Regions from separate parts of the Lysinibacillus phoenicis genome, predicted to be linked through region 1. Evidence: riboswitches for the same ligand, from Rfam matches in the RefSeq annotation. Region 1 holds a riboswitch; the other holds the start of a gene.
What was found. A riboswitch is a leader RNA that binds a small molecule or an ion and turns the genes downstream of it on or off. The one in region 1 is predicted to bind cobalamin.
Positions count from the first base shown of each region.

Region 1 (8,336 bases):
AAGTGAAGAAATTAGAGCAAGAATTAACAAAGCTACAACAAGAGATCGACGCAAAAGTTAAAGTATTTAAACAAGTACAAGCTGAAATTAAAGAAGTAGATGCTAGTATTGTTGAAACACAAAAACGTATTGAACAACGCTCTAAAATCTTAAGTGAGCGTATGGCTGCATATCAAGCACAAGATAACACTGTAGGCGTTTATTTAAATGTCGTTCTTGAAGCAAAAAGCTTTGCAGATTTAATGGACCGTGTCGTAGCGGTTAAAACATTAATGGATGCTGACCAAGAATTAGTGGATCAACAGGAAGCAGATAAAGCAAGCTTAGTGCAACAAAAAGCTACATTAGATGAAAAGCAGAAAGAGCTTCAAAAACAATTCCAAGAGCTTCAACAAAAGGAAAGCGAAATGGAAGTGAAAAAGGCTGAAAACGAAGCGAAATCACTTGCATTAAAAGCTCAAATTGCAACGAAACAAGAAGAAGAACGTTTAGAAGCGGAGCGTAAAGCAGCTGAAGAAGAAGCAGCTCGTTTACGTGCTCTTCAAGCAGCAACGCCAGTAGTACAAGCAACTCAAAATACTGGTGGTGGTCAACCACAAAAAATTATTGTTGGCTCTGGAGCTGGTACAGCATCATCAGGAGATGCTATTTCAACTGCTAAGCAATTCCTAGGTCGTCCTTATGTTTGGGGTGGTAGCAACCCATCAACAGGCTTTGACTGCTCAGGTCTTGTACAATGGTCTTACAAACAAGCAGGTGTTTCTTTACCTCGTACAGCATCACAACAATATTTAGCAACACAGCGTATTTCAGCAAGTGAAGCACGAGTTGGTGACTTAGTATTCTTCAGCTACGGGTCTGGGGTAGCGCACGTAGGTATTTACTTAGGTAACAACACAATGATCGATGCTCAAAACAACGGTGTCGTAATTGAATCACTTGATTGGTGGAATCAATACTTAGTAGGCTTCGGTCGTATTCAATAAGCAAGCCTCTTTATCTAATAGACGATTGACATGAGAAAAAGGTCATCTTTGTAGAGAAAAAATACAAAGATGACCTTTTTTTATTTAGCTTAAAAATTTTTAAATTTTAAAGTTTAACTTAATGACACCTGTCTCTTTCAATGCAATAAAGAAAATTATAACAAAGGGACCGACAAGTAAACCGATAATACCAAATAACTGAAGACCAATGAACATGGCGATTAATGTTGGCAATGTAGATAAACCGATATGGTCTCCCATTAATTTAGGCTCGACTACTCGACGAATAATAAGTAAAATAGCAGCTAAGATGAATAATTTTACAGCAATAGCTGTGTTACCCATCAGTAAATGATAAAGTCCCCATGGAGCTAAAATAATGATAGAGCCTAGGAAAGGGACAATATCTATTAACCAAATAATAATCGTCATTGTTATGGCATATTTGGGCTGGATTAATAGAAGTCCAATAAGTGTGACGCCTCCAATAATAAAGCTTACAAATAAGTGTGCCTTCATATAACCGAAAGTTGCATCCTTTAGACGATTAAGGATAATCTTTATTTTCTTTGCAGTGTTGGGCTTTAAATATTTATAAGTGATTTGCTTTAATTTAGGCAAATCAAGCATAAATAGGAATAGAGCAATCATATAAACGAGAAGACTGATAAATAGGCTTGGAATTTCTGAAAAGAAGGCTGAAACTTTGCTATAATTAAAGAAGCTTAAAAAGAATTCTTCAACTTTTTTTATGAAATCCATTGTGGTTTTTTGAAGTGAAGCACTTACTTCTGGTGGAAAGTCTTCTGTATATTTAGAGATATTTTCTTGCATATGGAGCCACATATCTGATAGCTTGGAAATATAATAGGGAGCTTGCTTAGATAGTAAAATTATTTGCGACATGATTTGTGTAATGGACAGATAGCAAATAATAGATATAACCATAACACTCACTATGTATATAAAAGCAACTGCTATTTTCCGTGACATCTTCCATCGCCTTTTAAAGAACATGACGATTGGTTCTAAGAAAAATGCACTTATACCTGCAAATAGTAAAGGCATGGACACAGGGATAATAAAATAGGCAGCTACAAGTAAGGATAGAATCACAATTACTCGAAAAATCAATTTCCTAGCATTAAATTTATTCATAAACTCACCTTCTTTGCGAAAAAATTAAGTTAAGTGTACCATAAATCAAATTTTATTACGTTCTGAATCAATAAAGGTAGGGATAAATTATGGAAAAAGAGATTTTGCAACTTTTTAGTAATCTAACAGAGCGTGACCACGATATTCAATATGAATCTTACGAGGAACTAATGAAAATTATGCAGGAGCCCGTAGATTGGACATATGCAGTATGGGAACAGCTTGTACAAGCACTTACATACAAAGATGGACATGCTCGTGCACGTGCTGCACAAATTTTATGTGCCTTAGCCGCAAAAAGTGATCCAGAAGAAAGGGTATTGGAGGATTTTTTGAAAATTTGGGCTGTGACGTATGATGAGCGATTTGCCACGGCGAGGAACGCGTTACAAGCTATTTGGAAAATTGGATTAGCAGGTCAAGTACAAAGAGACTTAGTTGTCTCGTATCTAGCTAAGAGATTTCAAACATGTTTGGATGAAAAGCATCCCTCTCTTATTCGCTATGATATTATTATTTCTTTTAAAAAGCTTTATGATCAAACGAATGACTCTAAATTAATAGCTATTGCACACCGCTTAATTGATGAAGAGCACGAAGTTAAACACAAAAAGAAATATAAGGCAGCCATCCGTTCAAAGTAGCGAGATGGTGTTTTTTTGTACAGATGTAAAGTTTCTATTTGGAGTACAACTGTTTTTTCCTATTAATATATGGTAAACTGCTTTACAAATGAAATATTCTTGCAGAATAAAGGTGCTAACTAGCACTATCGGGAATTCGGTGAAAAACCGAAGCTGTTTCCGCAACTGTAAGTACAGCCATTATAAAGATATACCACTGTCTCCAAGGAGATGGGAAGGTTCTTTATAGCTCATTAAAATTCATTAATGAACTGTACAAGCCAGGAGACCGACCTTTATTTGAACGTATAACAACTCTTCGGAAGCTAGGAGGATATACGGTAAATTACATAGGTAATGTCATAGTAATTGGCAATCATTATGTTATTTTCGTCGTTCCTTTGCTTAAAGGAGCGGCGTTTTTTTATGCTATCGTTCATGTAAGAATTTATCAAAATGGGAAGGGGGTACATCAAGTGAAAAAGGATGCACGTTATTCTTGTTATCCGTTTATGCGTGAGAAGGCTTCAACGGTTGATTATGAGATTCGAACAGATAGTCTCACAACACATCTAGGGGTTGCATTAGCTGCAGTAAAAAAGGAGGATGTACAAGTTGTCGTAGATGATTTGCTGCTTATATTACCTATGGCTTACCATGTCAATGGTTCAGTCCGAGGAAAGCTAGCAGTAACAGAAGAAGATCTTTCTTGGTTAAGCGAACGCTATGACTTTTATGTTCGTCATGTGAAGGAAGAAATACAAAGTTTTGTTTTACCTCAGGGCACAGAGGCTGCTGCTGCTTTACATCTTTGCCGCAGTGAAGCCAAAAAATCATATCGTACATTACATAAGGTTTCAGAGGAACGAGAGGTACCAGCTATCCTTTTTGACTACTTAGGCTTGTTAGCAAATGTATGCTTTGTCATGGCAGTCTATATGAATCACCAAGCAGGTATAGCTGAAATACCGTTTATTAGTAAATCCTATCCAATGAAAAAGAAAAGGGAGAGTAAGAATGAAGAAAGTATTTAATTTCCAATGGCTATCAGTGCTAGTACTAATATTAGTTTTAGCAGGTTGTGGTACCTCAGAAGATACAAAAAATAAAGAGGCTTCACAGGATACGCAACAAACTGAACAAACAACCTACAAAGTAACAGATGATCGTGGTGTAGAAGTAGAATTTAAAGAAGTACCAAAAACTATTGTTTCCTTACAACCAAGTAATACGGAGATTTTATTTGCACTAGGTGTTGGTGAGAAAATCGTAGGAGCAACAGAGTATGACACATATCCAGAAGCAGCACAAAAAATCGAACGAGTATCTGATTCTCAGAATTTCGATAGTGAACGCATTATAGCCTTAAAGCCAGATGTGGTCATTGCTTACACAATTGGCACTAAGGATGCATTGAAACCATTAGAAGATGCGGGACTGAAAGTATTTGTTATTGAATCTGCCACATCATTTGATGATGTTTATGGGGATATTGAACAACTAGCTGCTGTAATGGGTGTTGAAGATAAAGGAAATGAATTAAACGAACAGATTAAAGCGAAAATTACTGAAGTACAAACAAAGGTGAAAGAAGTAAAAGCACCGAAAAATGTTTATTTAGAGATTAGTCCTAAGCCAGATATTTATACGGCAGGCGCTGGAACTTTCCAGCAAGAAATATTAAATGCAGCCAATGTTAAGAATGTCTTTGCTGATTTAGACAATTGGGCGCAAGTGTCTGAGGAAGAGGTTATTGCGAAAAATCCAGAGGTTATATTAACAACAGTAAACTATACAGAAGATCCTATAGGGGAAATTTTGACACGTGATGGTTGGAATACTGTGAAAGCTATTCAAGATAAAGCTGTACAGTCTCTTGATACTGATATCTCTAATCGTCCTGGTCCACGTATTGGAGAAGCAGTAGAATTAGTAGCTAAAGCTGTGTATCCAGAGTTATTTAAATAACAATTCAAGGCTAGCTGATCTAACGGCTAGCCATTTTTATATGGTTAGTTATTACCTAGCGTGAAAATTGGAATTAATTTAATTTGTTCTATAGAATAAAGGTAAGAATGCTTAATAATTTAGGGAGGGTAGTGAATGGAACAGTTAGATACACAGGTTATTCCGTTTGAGGCAGTCTATAATTTCCGAGATATGGGGGGATATAAGACAAGGGATGGACGTATTGTAAAGAAGGGTTTATTCTACCGCTCTGCAGCACTTGGTAAAATGACATCAGCAGATAAAGAGCGATTTGAAATGTTAGGTATTAAAACTATTTTTGATTACCGTGACAACAAGGAAGCACAGCATAATCCTAACCCCGTGTTCTCACATGCTCGATATATTCAAATACCAGCAAAGGGTAATCACGCTTTTGAAATGCCCACAAATGCTGGTGGTAAAGATTTTTATAAAGTAGTAAGCCCCGAAATGTTCCGAAATTTTTATGCGCAAATGCCTTTTAATAATCCCTCATTTAAGGAGCTAATGAAAACCATTCAAAATCCTGATAATTTAGGTCTTGTTCACCATTGTGCAGTTGGAAAAGATAGAACAGGTATAGGAGGCGCCCTGATTTTACTAGCTTTAGATGTACCAGAGGAAACAATCATGGAAGACTACCTAGACACTAATATACACTTACAACCCATGGTGGAAAAAATGGCTCAAGCTATTCAGCATCAGTATAATGAACAAGAATTACAGCAATTTTATGCATTGATGTCTGCTCGTGAAGATTATTTACAAGCAGCATTGGATGCTATGGATGATCTCTATGGCTCAAAGACTGCCTTTATGGAACAGGAATTTGGACTAACAGCTGAAAAACGTAAGCAATTACAGTCTTACTGTTTGACGTAAGGAAAAGCCCTTTCACAAAGCTATGTGAAGGGGATTTTTTGTGTGGAAGCGCTGTCTTATCATAAACCTCTTTACAGTCTGAAAATTTGTGATAAGATACAATAGATTTTCAAGAAAAAGATAGGAGAAGTGAAAGTATTGGCAGACACAATTAAAGAGACAAATAAGTTAAGTCTATTCCATTTAACGTGGCCTATCTTCTTAGAAGTATTTTTATTTATGTTAATGGGACTAGCTGATACTTTTATGCTCAGTGCTTTATCAGATAATGCTGTATCAGGAGTAGGTGCAGCCAATCAATATATCCATATAGCTATCTTGATTCTTGAAGTGGTTGGTAATGGTGCATCCATTGTAGTTTCCCAATACTTAGGTTCAAGACGGTTCTTCGAAGCAGCAAAAATATCAGCTTTAGCTGTTACAATGAATTTGGCCGTTGGGCTTTTGATGAGTATTCTATTTTTCTTCTTTGCTGGTCATTTAATGACAATGATGAATTTACAGGGAGAAGTACTCCACTATGCGCAAAGCTATTTAGCAATCATCGGGAGTTTTATTTTCCTTCAGGCTATTATCAATGCTTTAGCTGCAATTATCCGCGTACATGGTTGGACGAAGCAAACAATGTACGTATCACTTGGTATGAATATATTGCACGTGGTTTTAAATTATGGTCTTATTTTTGGGAATTTAGGTTTACCAGAGCTTGGTGTTAAAGGTGCAGCTATTTCTTCTGTTATTAGTCGAGGTTTAGCGGTACTCGTATTTTTCTGGTTGTTATATCAGGTCATGGAAGTGCGTATAAAGATTCAATATTATTTCGAGTATTCTAAGGAATATGTAAAAAAAATATTGAACATTGGCCTACCGTCTGCATTTGAGCAGGTTCTTTATCAGTTTTGTCAAATCATCTTCTTGTATTATGCAACATATTTAGGAGCAGAAACATTAGCGGCACGACAATACGCCATGAATATTTCAATGTTTACCTATTTATTTGCGATTGCTATTGGTACAGGAACAGCAATCATTATTGGTCGTCATGTAGGTGCAGGGAAAAAGGACGATGCTTATCATCAGCTTTGGACTAGCGTACGTGCGGCATTTGTTTTTACGATTATAATGGTCGCTTTTGTCACGATTTTCCGCAAGCAGCTAATGCATGTTTTTACAGATAACCCTAACGTTATAGCAATTGGAGCATCCGTGTTAGCTTTAAGTATTTTACTTGAGACGGGCCGCACGATGAATATTGTTGTCATTAACTCGTTACGTGCTTCAGGGGATGCGAGGTTCCCTGTGAAAATCGGATTTCTGTCAATGGTTTGCATGAGTCTTCCATTGGGTTATTTATTTGTCTTTGTACTGGATTGGGGCTTGATTGGAATTTGGCTAGCCATTTCAGCAGATGAATGGTTGCGGGCAATTATCGTATACTTTAGATGGAAGAGCCGTAAATGGGAGCGATTTGCCCTCGTTTCACCTAACGAACAGAAGGAGGCATAGCAATGGGTGCATTATCTAAACGTGCAATAGGGGCAGCATTAATGGATCAACAGATTAATCTTTTTGCTTGTCCGGTTTGTCAGCAATCGATGTATGTTTATGAGCAAGGGAGGTTGGTTTGTTCTGCCAACCATTCATTTGATATTGCCAAGCAAGGCTATGTCAATATGCTAACGAATAGCGTCTCCTCTAAATATAGTAAGAGTCTTTTTGAATCCCGCAAGGCTGTAATTGATAGCGGAATCTATGATGTAGTGGAAGCTAAAATCAGTGAGATTGTAGCGCCTGCAAAAACAGTGCTTGATACTGGATGTGGAGAAGGATCACATTTAGCTCGAATTATGAAGGCCAAAAAGTATGGAATAGGTATAGGAATTGATATAGCAAAAGAAGGCATAATGGCTGCAGCTCGTCATTATCCACAACAAATTTGGTGTGTAGGTGATTTGGCGAAAAGCCCGTTTGCGAAAGCAAGCTTTGATGCAATTTTAAATATTTTATCACCTGCCAATTATGAGGAGTTTAAACGGCTTCTTGCGCCTGATGGCTGTATTGTAAAGGTTGTGCCACAAAGCGGATACTTACAGGAACTGCGTGCTCAATTATATGCAGATTCAAGCAAAGAAACCTATTCTAACGAGCAGATTGTTGCACGTTTTCAAGATAGCTTTCATGAGGTTACCAAAGAACGTGTTACCTATACTCTACCACTTGATGAGAATCTTGTGCCCGCGTTATTAGAAATGACACCAATGGGCTGGCATAAAAAAGAGGATAAAGACCTCATATTAAATGCAATTACAATCGATGTAGATCTACTAGTGGGGAAGGTTTAGATGGTCGCAGGCAATTGCAGTATACTGGTCTTTTCGATTACAATGGGAATAACTATTGAATAAGGTAGGAATGTAACAGTGTATAAATTAGCAGCAAATGTTGTCAAAGTAATATTGAAATTAATGGGCTCAAAGGCTCGTGTATATGGAGAAGAAAACTTACCAAAAGACGGTGGGTTTATTATAGCTTGTACACATACAGGCTATGTTGATATTTTAAACCTTGGTGTAGCCATGTATCCACGGGAAATTCATTTTATGGCAAAGAAGCAATTATTTGAAATGAAAGGCCTTGGATGGCTTATTGAGCGTTTAAATGCCTTTCCGGTAGACCGTGATAATCCTGGTCCAAGCGT
Region 1 covers NZ_JBDFMP010000002.1:3,172,334-3,180,669, forward strand. The annotation lists gene ABC382_RS17355 (C40 family peptidase) at 1-986, shown strand, start outside; gene ytvI (sporulation integral membrane protein YtvI) at 1,086-2,144, opposite strand; gene ABC382_RS17365 (hypothetical protein) at 2,234-2,788, shown strand; cobalamin riboswitch at 2,882-3,079, shown strand; gene ABC382_RS17370 (hypothetical protein) at 3,244-3,801, shown strand; gene ABC382_RS17375 (ABC transporter substrate-binding protein) at 3,785-4,735, shown strand; gene ABC382_RS17380 (tyrosine-protein phosphatase) at 4,871-5,638, shown strand; gene ABC382_RS17385 (MATE family efflux transporter) at 5,777-7,144, shown strand; gene ABC382_RS17390 (putative RNA methyltransferase) at 7,147-7,980, shown strand; gene ABC382_RS17395 (lysophospholipid acyltransferase family protein) at 8,059-8,336, shown strand, end outside.

Region 2 (8,336 bases), 3.1 Mb from region 1:
CTTGTCCATCATTATTTCTCCTACTTGTGACGCTGTGTTGGCTTCACGTACTTGTGCTATTGTTTCTTCATTTGCTCCTATATCTACTGCCAGTTGCGCTAAAAAATTAAAGTCAATGGGTGCACTTTTGGAATGCACCATCATCACGCCTTGTGCCACCTTCGAGAATTTTCCCATCATGCCAACAAGAGAAACTTGTTTGATGCCGAGTCGCTTACAATGTTTTAATGTAAAGCCGACAAAATCACCCATTTCAATAAAGGCCTCTTCTGGTAAATGAGGATATTGTTTCATCGCAAATTTTTCACTGCGACCACCTGTTGTTACCACGACATGCTCACAGCCTGCCTCTTTGGCAACGCTAATGGCTTGAACAATACTTGCCATATAGGCTGAACTTGAAAAAGGCACGACGGTTCCCCTTGTGCCTAAGATCGAGATGCCCCCAAGTATACCGAGTCGTCCATTTAACGTCTTTTTAGCAATCTCCTCTCCCTTCGGTACAGAAATCACCACATTCACGCCTCTTGTAATGTGAAATTCGTCCAGAACACCTTGGACAGTACTAACAATCATTTTACGTGGTACAGGGTTAATGGCTGCCTCGCCGACAGCTACTGGCAAGCCTGGCTTTGTTACACGCCCCACACCAATTCCTCCATCTAAATGGATGCCTGGTGTATCTGCCCAGCTTACTGTGCCAACGATGAGTGCCTGATGTGTGGCATCAGGGTCATCGCCAGCATCTTTAATCGTTTCACAGCTTACTGCATTTTCCTCAAAGGTGCATTTTTCAATGGTAAAGGTTGCATCCCGACCAATAGGTAAATGAATGGTACTTGTCTCTTGTTCTTCCTTCGTAATAAGGGCCAGTAATGCTGCCTTTGATACTGCCGTCGCACAGGCTCCCGTCGTATAACCGTGACGCATGTCCTTGGGATCCTTTTTGGGCTTCCGCTCCATTATTTTTTCGCCTGCTCATCCGCTAAGAGTGAGATGGCGTTTAATGCGGCAACCGTCACTGTACTACCGCCTTTACGGCCAACATTTGTAATGTACGGAATACCTTCTAGTTTGAGCAACTCTTCTTTCGACTCAGCAGCTGACACGAAACCAACTGGCATCCCGATAATTAAATCTGGTTTTGCTAAGCCTTCCTTAATTAAACGAATCAATTCCAGTAATGCTGTTGGTGCATTACCGATTGCATAAATACCACCTTCATGCAACTTAGAAGCCTTTTGCATAGAAATGATGGCACGTGTTGTATTTTGTTTTTTCGCTTCTACTGCTACATCCTCATCTGCAATATAGCAATGCAGATCACCACCGTGCTTTTGGAAACGTTTTTTACCAGATCCACTTTCAATCATTTGGACATCGGCAATGACATGACGACCAGCAAGGATCGACTTAATACCCGCTTCAATGGCGCCGGGAGTAATAATGACACTACGACCTAGTTCGAAATCAGCCGATGCATGGATAATACGACGTACAATCTTCCATTCATCTTCGGAGAAGTCATGCTCACCCATCTCCTCTGCAATAATTGAGAAACTATAGTCGTAAATTTTATCTGGGTCTACTGTTAACGGTTTGAAATCTGTTTTAAAATCCATGGATAATGCCTCCTAAATTGTATGTTGAACAGCCTGTAAGACTTCTTCAAATGTTGAATATTGTTGCCCATATTGAATATTGGGTCTTGCTATCAAAATTGTTTCAATATTACAGGCAAGAGCTGCCTCTAGCTTTTCATCAACCGAACCGACTTTACCGCTTTCTTTGGTAATCATCAAAGTGACCCCATATTGACGAAAAAGGGCTTCATTTAATTCCTTTGAAAATGGACCTTGAATGGCTACAATATCACGTTGTGCAACACCAAGTGCCTCACATTTTTCCATATTGTCCAATCTAGGTAGCATGCGAGCGATCACTCTTGTATTTTCTAAGCCTTGTAAAACATTTGTAAATGTCGCAAGTGTTTTACTGCCTGTTGTCAACATGATGACACCGCGTTTTTCTGCTGCTAGCCTGGCTGCCTCCTCATAATCCTTCACCACAGTAATAAGTGGATGCGTATAATGCTCATGCGCACGTTCATAACGGATATAAGGTACTTGCGCCTGTTTAGCTGCAGCCATTGCATTTTTCGAGGCTTCCTCTGCAAAGGGGTGGGAAGCATCTACTACCAATTGATAGCCCTGGTCCAAAATAATGGACGCCATTTCTTCCGCTGTCAATCGACCTATTAAATGTGGCAAGCCAACATCAGCAAGACTTGAAGCTGCCGATTCTGTTACAACTGTGGCGGTTACAGCATGGCCTGCACTTTGTAAGGCAAGAGCTAGATCCCTTGCATCACTCGTTCCTGCTAACATGAAAATCATTTTACCGGCTCCTCTTCATGATGATGCTCGTGATGTTCGTGATCATGATGGTGGTGGTGGTCGTGACCATGATCGTGATCGTGATGATGGTGATGATGTGCATGACCATGAACCGCCGCATAGGCGCGATAATTTTCTAAATCTTGCATCCCTGTTGATGTACCGTTAACTGCTTGCTCAATACGCTCTAATAAAACATTTTGTAATCGTTCGTGGTAGCCAAAATAGTTAGCAATTTGAATATCACACGCTGGATATTGCTCATTAAATTTCTTACACATATCATTCATACGTTCCATTAAAATCCCTGTGAATAAAAAATAAGGAAGCATAACAATTTTTTTAGCACCTAGCTTGACACAGCGCTCGATCCCTTCTTCGACACGAGGATCCGTTACACCCATAAAAGCGCTTTCCACGTATTTAACAGGTAGCTCCTCCCATAAAAGACGAGTAATTTTATAAAAATCACCATTTGCAGATGGATCACTGCCACCTCGTGCAATTAATAAAATCGCTGTATCTTGCTCTTCCTGTTCCGCATTAAAACCAATTTCAGCGAGACGATCTTGTAATATCGCAAAGATTTCTTCATGAATTCCAATTGTTTGACCGTACGTGAAAGTAATATTCGGGTAATGCTCACGCGCATGCTCGATCTCTGCTGGAATATGTAGCTTCGAATGACCAGCATGCAGTAATATGATCGGTATTACATGAACCTCTGTCGCGCCCTTCTTCACGCAGTTTGTAATGCCCTCTTCAATATTTGGTGATGCAAATTCAAGGAAACAAGTTTCTACTAAAAACTGTTCATCAATACGAGGCTTCATTTGCTCGATAAATGTACGTACCTCATCATTCCCTGCTGCTAAACGGCTCCCATGGCCGACAAATAAAATCGCTTTCATCTCTTTTCTCCTTACCTAGTCGCCGCACGGAGCTGGCTCTACTTTTATTTTGGAAGACATATCTTGATACGTATAATGCAGTATCTTTTTCACACGTTTAAAGTATTTAAACAAGCGTTCATTTGGATGAGCATTTGCTTTATATTCTTCAATAATGTCTGTAATAAGTGGGAGTAGCTGTTCAGGCTCCAACCCTTCTACAACTGGCTGCGCTGCATGAGCCGTACGACCGACTGGCTTTGCTCCAATAAAAACATCAAATTTACTTTTACGATAGACGATGCCAATATCATCAAATACAGCTCGATAACAGGCCATACCACAGCCATTGAAGCCAATATTTAATGTTTTAGGTAAGGACATGCCGCCTAGTTTTTCTTGTATTTCTTCCGCATATGGAATGGAATCAGCCTTTTCACCATAGCAAAAATCACAAGCCTTCAATGTCAGGACATCCCCAATAGGCGCTAATAAAAAGCCTACTTCCTGTAATTTCTCTGTAATGCGTTCAGGCTCTGTCGTCGGAATTTTTAAGTGGATTTGATGGTCTGGCGTATATTCCATCGTGCCCTCTTCTCCAACCACCTCTGCTAATGTCATCATTTGCTGTGGTGTGAAAAACTTATTGGCTACCCCTGGACTTACTGCTAGCTCAAAAATAGATTCTATTTTTTGCTGCACAAGCTTCGGCGGCGTGACCTTAATTGCACTTGTTCCTTTCACCATGGCGAGTGCCGCTGTTGCCATTTCAAGCGCTGTTTTTTTCGGCCGAGGCGTAGCCGCTACACTGGGTTTATTAAATCGGCCAGCATTAGGGTCTGCTGCAAAGTCATCACGTGCAGTCCCTGTCTCTTGGTTCATTGCCCACGGCTCATTTTCTTCACGTAAACGCTGATGTGGTCGTAATGGCTGTTTTTCTTCCCCAAGTGTATATTTACGCTGGTAGCCACGTGGCGTAATCATTTTATTATCATAGAAAAATGTCGATGAATTCCCGATAATCACGGTTGTCAGCATACCAATATCATGTTCGAGCATTTCTGCTAATGTTGTCATCGTCACTTCCTGACGTTCTCTATAGGCACTTTTTACAAGTCCTACTGGTGTGTCTGGCGAGCGATATTCTAAGAGAATTCGTTGTGCTTCTACAATTTGTCTTGTTCTCCTACCACTTTTAGGATTGTATAAAGCAATAACAAAATCAGCCATTGCAGCAGCCTCGACACGCTTTGCAATTAAATTCCATGGTGTTAGGTGATCACTCAGACTAATGGTACAAGCATCATGCATAATCGGAGCCCCTAGTAAACTAGCACATGAATTGATTGCTGAAATACCAGGAACTATTTCTACTTCAATGCCTGTAGCTTCTGTCCAGCCTAATTCGATTAACACTTCGTACACTAATCCCGCCATACCATATACGCCCGCATCCCCACTCGAAATTACGGAGACGATGCTGCCTGCTTCTGCTTGACGAACAGCCTCTTGAGCACGTGATACCTCTTCTGTCATTCCGGTACTGACAATAGACTTTGCACTGACTAAATCTTGAATAAGCTCTACATAGGTTTTATAGCCTATGATCATATCACTTTGTTGTAAAGCTTCTACTGCTCGTGTCGTAATATGCTTAAAATCTCCAGGTCCAAAGCCCACTACGAAAATTTTCCCTTTTTGCGCCATGCTGTTACCCCTCTTTCACCTTTTCGATCCCTTTAATGGCTGTCGTTTGTGCTGTACGCTGTAATGTACCTTCCCGAAGTGTAAAGACATGTTCGTTGTATAATGATTCATGATGTAAATCTTGTACGAGTATTCTTGCATGCTCTGTTGATGGCACTCGATACCAATTTCCTTGTGGATAGGCGATGACTACACAAGCATCCTTGCATCGTCCATTACAGCGCGTTCTTGTCGTATGTATTTCCTGATCGAGTGCTTGTCGCTGTATTTCATCTCGAATGGCTAAGGTAATTTCCTCAGCATCCTTTCTCATGCAGCTACTGCCATTGCAAATAAAGAGATGTGTTTTCATCCCCTCTAAATTCCATGTTGTCATCTTCTGTCTCCCCTCATTTGCTTTCTGGAAAAAGAAAAAACCCTCACTCTTAACGAAGAGTAAAGGTTTTGTAGAAGCCAAATAAAAACGAATAGAATAAAATACAGGTACTCGCTCTCGCTTCAACTTCTCCCTCCGAAAAGTTTGCATGCACAATCAAATAAGCAGGTTTCCTGACTTAAGCTTCATTTTACTATCGCACCTTCCCAAGTTTTCACCAGTGGTACCTGCGAATTCATCAGCTATTACAGTAGCGGGGGCTGTATTGGATTTTCACCAATTTCCCTATTATCTCGAGCTATTCGAGCACTTATTGACGTTTTATATGAAATTTATTATCTTCTTCATTTTTTAGAAAACTGTCTCTATCATATCTTATTATTTTAAAATTTCAATATTTCTTTAAAAATTTATGACAAATTTATCAATTTTGCTCGAATCTTATTCTTTAAAAAACTAAGTTCTCCTTACTTCTATCTAAATTTTCTATATGGATATGCAATTAAAAATTTTTATATAAAAAAATCTAGCACAATTATGGAAATTTATGTTACACTTTGTCGTGAAATCTCACAACTTTATGTTTTTTCGGTGTAAAATGCTTGCCATTTTACTTAAAAGGGAAGCCGGTTTGAATCCGGCGCGGTCCCGCCACTGTAATAGGGAGCTTTATAGATAATGTCACTGTCCAATGATGGGAAGACCTATAAAGTGTTGAACTAGAGCCAGGAGACCTGCCGAAAAAAAGGTGATCGTTTCAACCTACGAGGATAGGTGTGCGGCTTAGCAGATGAGAATGATTTGCTTTTTTTAGCTATGCACTTTTCCAGCAGCGGAGAAGTGCTTTTTTATTTTACGCACGCTACATTCTTAAAAAACTAATCGTTAGGAGGAAAGCTTTTGACATTTTCATGGTGGAAACTTAGTTATTTTTTATTGGCCTTGTTAATCGTGCCAAACCGAGCCTTTGCTATGCATATCATGGAAGGCTTTTTACCCATTGAATGGGCCATTTTTTGGTGGGTCATCACGACTCCCTTTATTATTCTAGGATTGCGTTCCATTCGAAAAACAATGGAAGAAAACCCTGAAACAAAAATGCTCTTAGGGCTTTCAGGAGCCTTTGCTTTTGTGCTATCGGCCTTAAAGATCCCCTCTGTTACCGGGAGCTGCTCCCACCCAACTGGCGTTGGACTTGGAACAGTTTTATTTGGACCTTTAGCAATGAGTGTCATTGGGACGATTGTGTTATTATTCCAATCATTACTATTAGCGCATGGTGGTATCACTACTTTAGGAGCCAATGCCTTTTCTATGGCTATTGTCGGTCCGTTTATTGCTTACTTTGTTTTTGAAGGGGCTCAACAAATAGGGTTGTCATTTTCACTTGCCGTTTTCTTTGCCGCTATGCTTGGTGACTTAGGTACATATATTGTGACTTCTGTCCAACTAGCACTAGCCTTCCCTTCAGAGGTTGGAGGTTTTATGGCATCCTTTACAAAGTTCGCAGGAATTTTTGCCTTAACTCAAATTCCGTTAGCCGTTAGTGAAGGAATTTTAACAGTCATTGTGATGAATTTCTTGAAAAAATACAATGTCAGCGAATTAAAAACTTTACGTGTTTTCTCTACAAAGGAGGCACATTAAAATGAAACGTAATGTATTGCTATTAGTGATTGTAGTGCTGTTAGCCATCATCCCACTGTTCATCCAAAAAGGAGCAGAATTTGGTGGTGCTGATGGAGAAGCAGAAGCTGCTATTGGAGAAATCGATGCAGAATATGAACCGTGGTTCGACAGCTTATGGGAGCCGCCAAGTGGTGAAATCGAAAGCTTATTATTCGTCCTACAAGCCGCTATTGGTGCTGGTTTTATTGGCTACTTCATTGGCTATATGCGCGGCAAACATAAAGAAGGTTAACCAACATGTTGCTCATTGATAAATATGCCTACCTCAATAAGCTAGCGTTCGTTCATCCACTTGAAAAAATGATCTTTTCACTTGGACTACTTCTAGTAACGCTTATCATGAAAGATGAACGTCTTTCACTCATTACATTTTTTGTAATGAGTGCTTTTATCATTATAGGTGCGAAAATCCCGCTTAAATACTATATTAAATTACTATTACTACCAGCTTTTTTCTTGCTGACGAGTCTCGTATCCATTTTACTAGCTATTACACCTTCAACCACTGTCTTACCTGCGCATGTTTGGTCTTTCACGTGGATGGCTTGGACAATATTCATCGGGAAAGCAAGTGTCCTAACTGCGCAACACTTGTTCTTTATCGTTCTTGGCAGTATTAGCTGTTTATATTTTTTAATTTTGACCACATCCGTACAAGGAATTTGTTTTGTGCTACGACAATGGCGACTTCCCTCACTCCTAGTCGAGCTAGTAGAATTAACCTATCATTTTATCTTTATTTTTTTAGGGAGCATGCAAAAAATTCATCTAGCCCAGCAGGCCAGGCTTGGCTACCATTCACCTATGCAGTGGCTACGCTCTATATCTATGCTTATTGCGGCACTATTTGTTGAAATGTTTCAGCGTAGTCGAGAGCTCAACAATGCCATGCAGTCACGGGGCGGTGAAAGCGTTTATTGGCAAGAGACGAGCTCTTATAGCAAGAAAAACTGGCTAGGCATGGCCGTTATTTTTCTAGTGCTCATCGTATATGGAGGATACTTCTCATGAAAAACTGTTATTTTGAACTAAATCAGCTGTCCTATGCCTATGCTGATGGAACGAAGGCTCTGACAGACATTACCTTACACATACCTAAAGGAAAAAAAATCGCCATCCTAGGTCATAATGGTGCTGGAAAATCGACTTTATTTCAGCATCTGAACGGCATCTTGAAGCCAACTGCTGGAACGATATTATTTGAAGGAAATAAGCTTCAATACAATCGAAAGGCATTAAAGGCACTTCGCCAGCAAGTCGGCATCGTTTTTCAAGATG
Region 2 covers NZ_JBDFMP010000002.1:45,766-54,101, reverse strand. The annotation lists gene ABC382_RS01405 (cobalt-precorrin-5B (C(1))-methyltransferase) at 1-963, opposite strand, end outside; gene ABC382_RS01400 (precorrin-8X methylmutase) at 963-1,622, opposite strand; gene cobK (precorrin-6A reductase) at 1,635-2,396, opposite strand; gene ABC382_RS01390 (sirohydrochlorin chelatase) at 2,393-3,307, opposite strand; gene cobJ (precorrin-3B C(17)-methyltransferase) at 3,323-4,993, opposite strand; gene ABC382_RS01380 ((2Fe-2S) ferredoxin domain-containing protein) at 4,998-5,369, opposite strand; cobalamin riboswitch at 5,516-5,698, opposite strand; cobalamin riboswitch at 5,942-6,125, shown strand; gene ABC382_RS01375 (energy-coupling factor ABC transporter permease) at 6,270-7,016, shown strand; gene ABC382_RS01370 (energy-coupling factor ABC transporter substrate-binding protein) at 7,018-7,290, shown strand; gene cbiQ (cobalt ECF transporter T component CbiQ) at 7,296-8,069, shown strand; gene ABC382_RS01360 (energy-coupling factor ABC transporter ATP-binding protein) at 8,066-8,336, shown strand, end outside.
Region 2: linked by a shared signal. The riboswitch ahead of ABC382_RS01380 ((2Fe-2S) ferredoxin domain-containing protein) and the one ahead of ABC382_RS17370 (hypothetical protein) in region 1 are both predicted to bind cobalamin.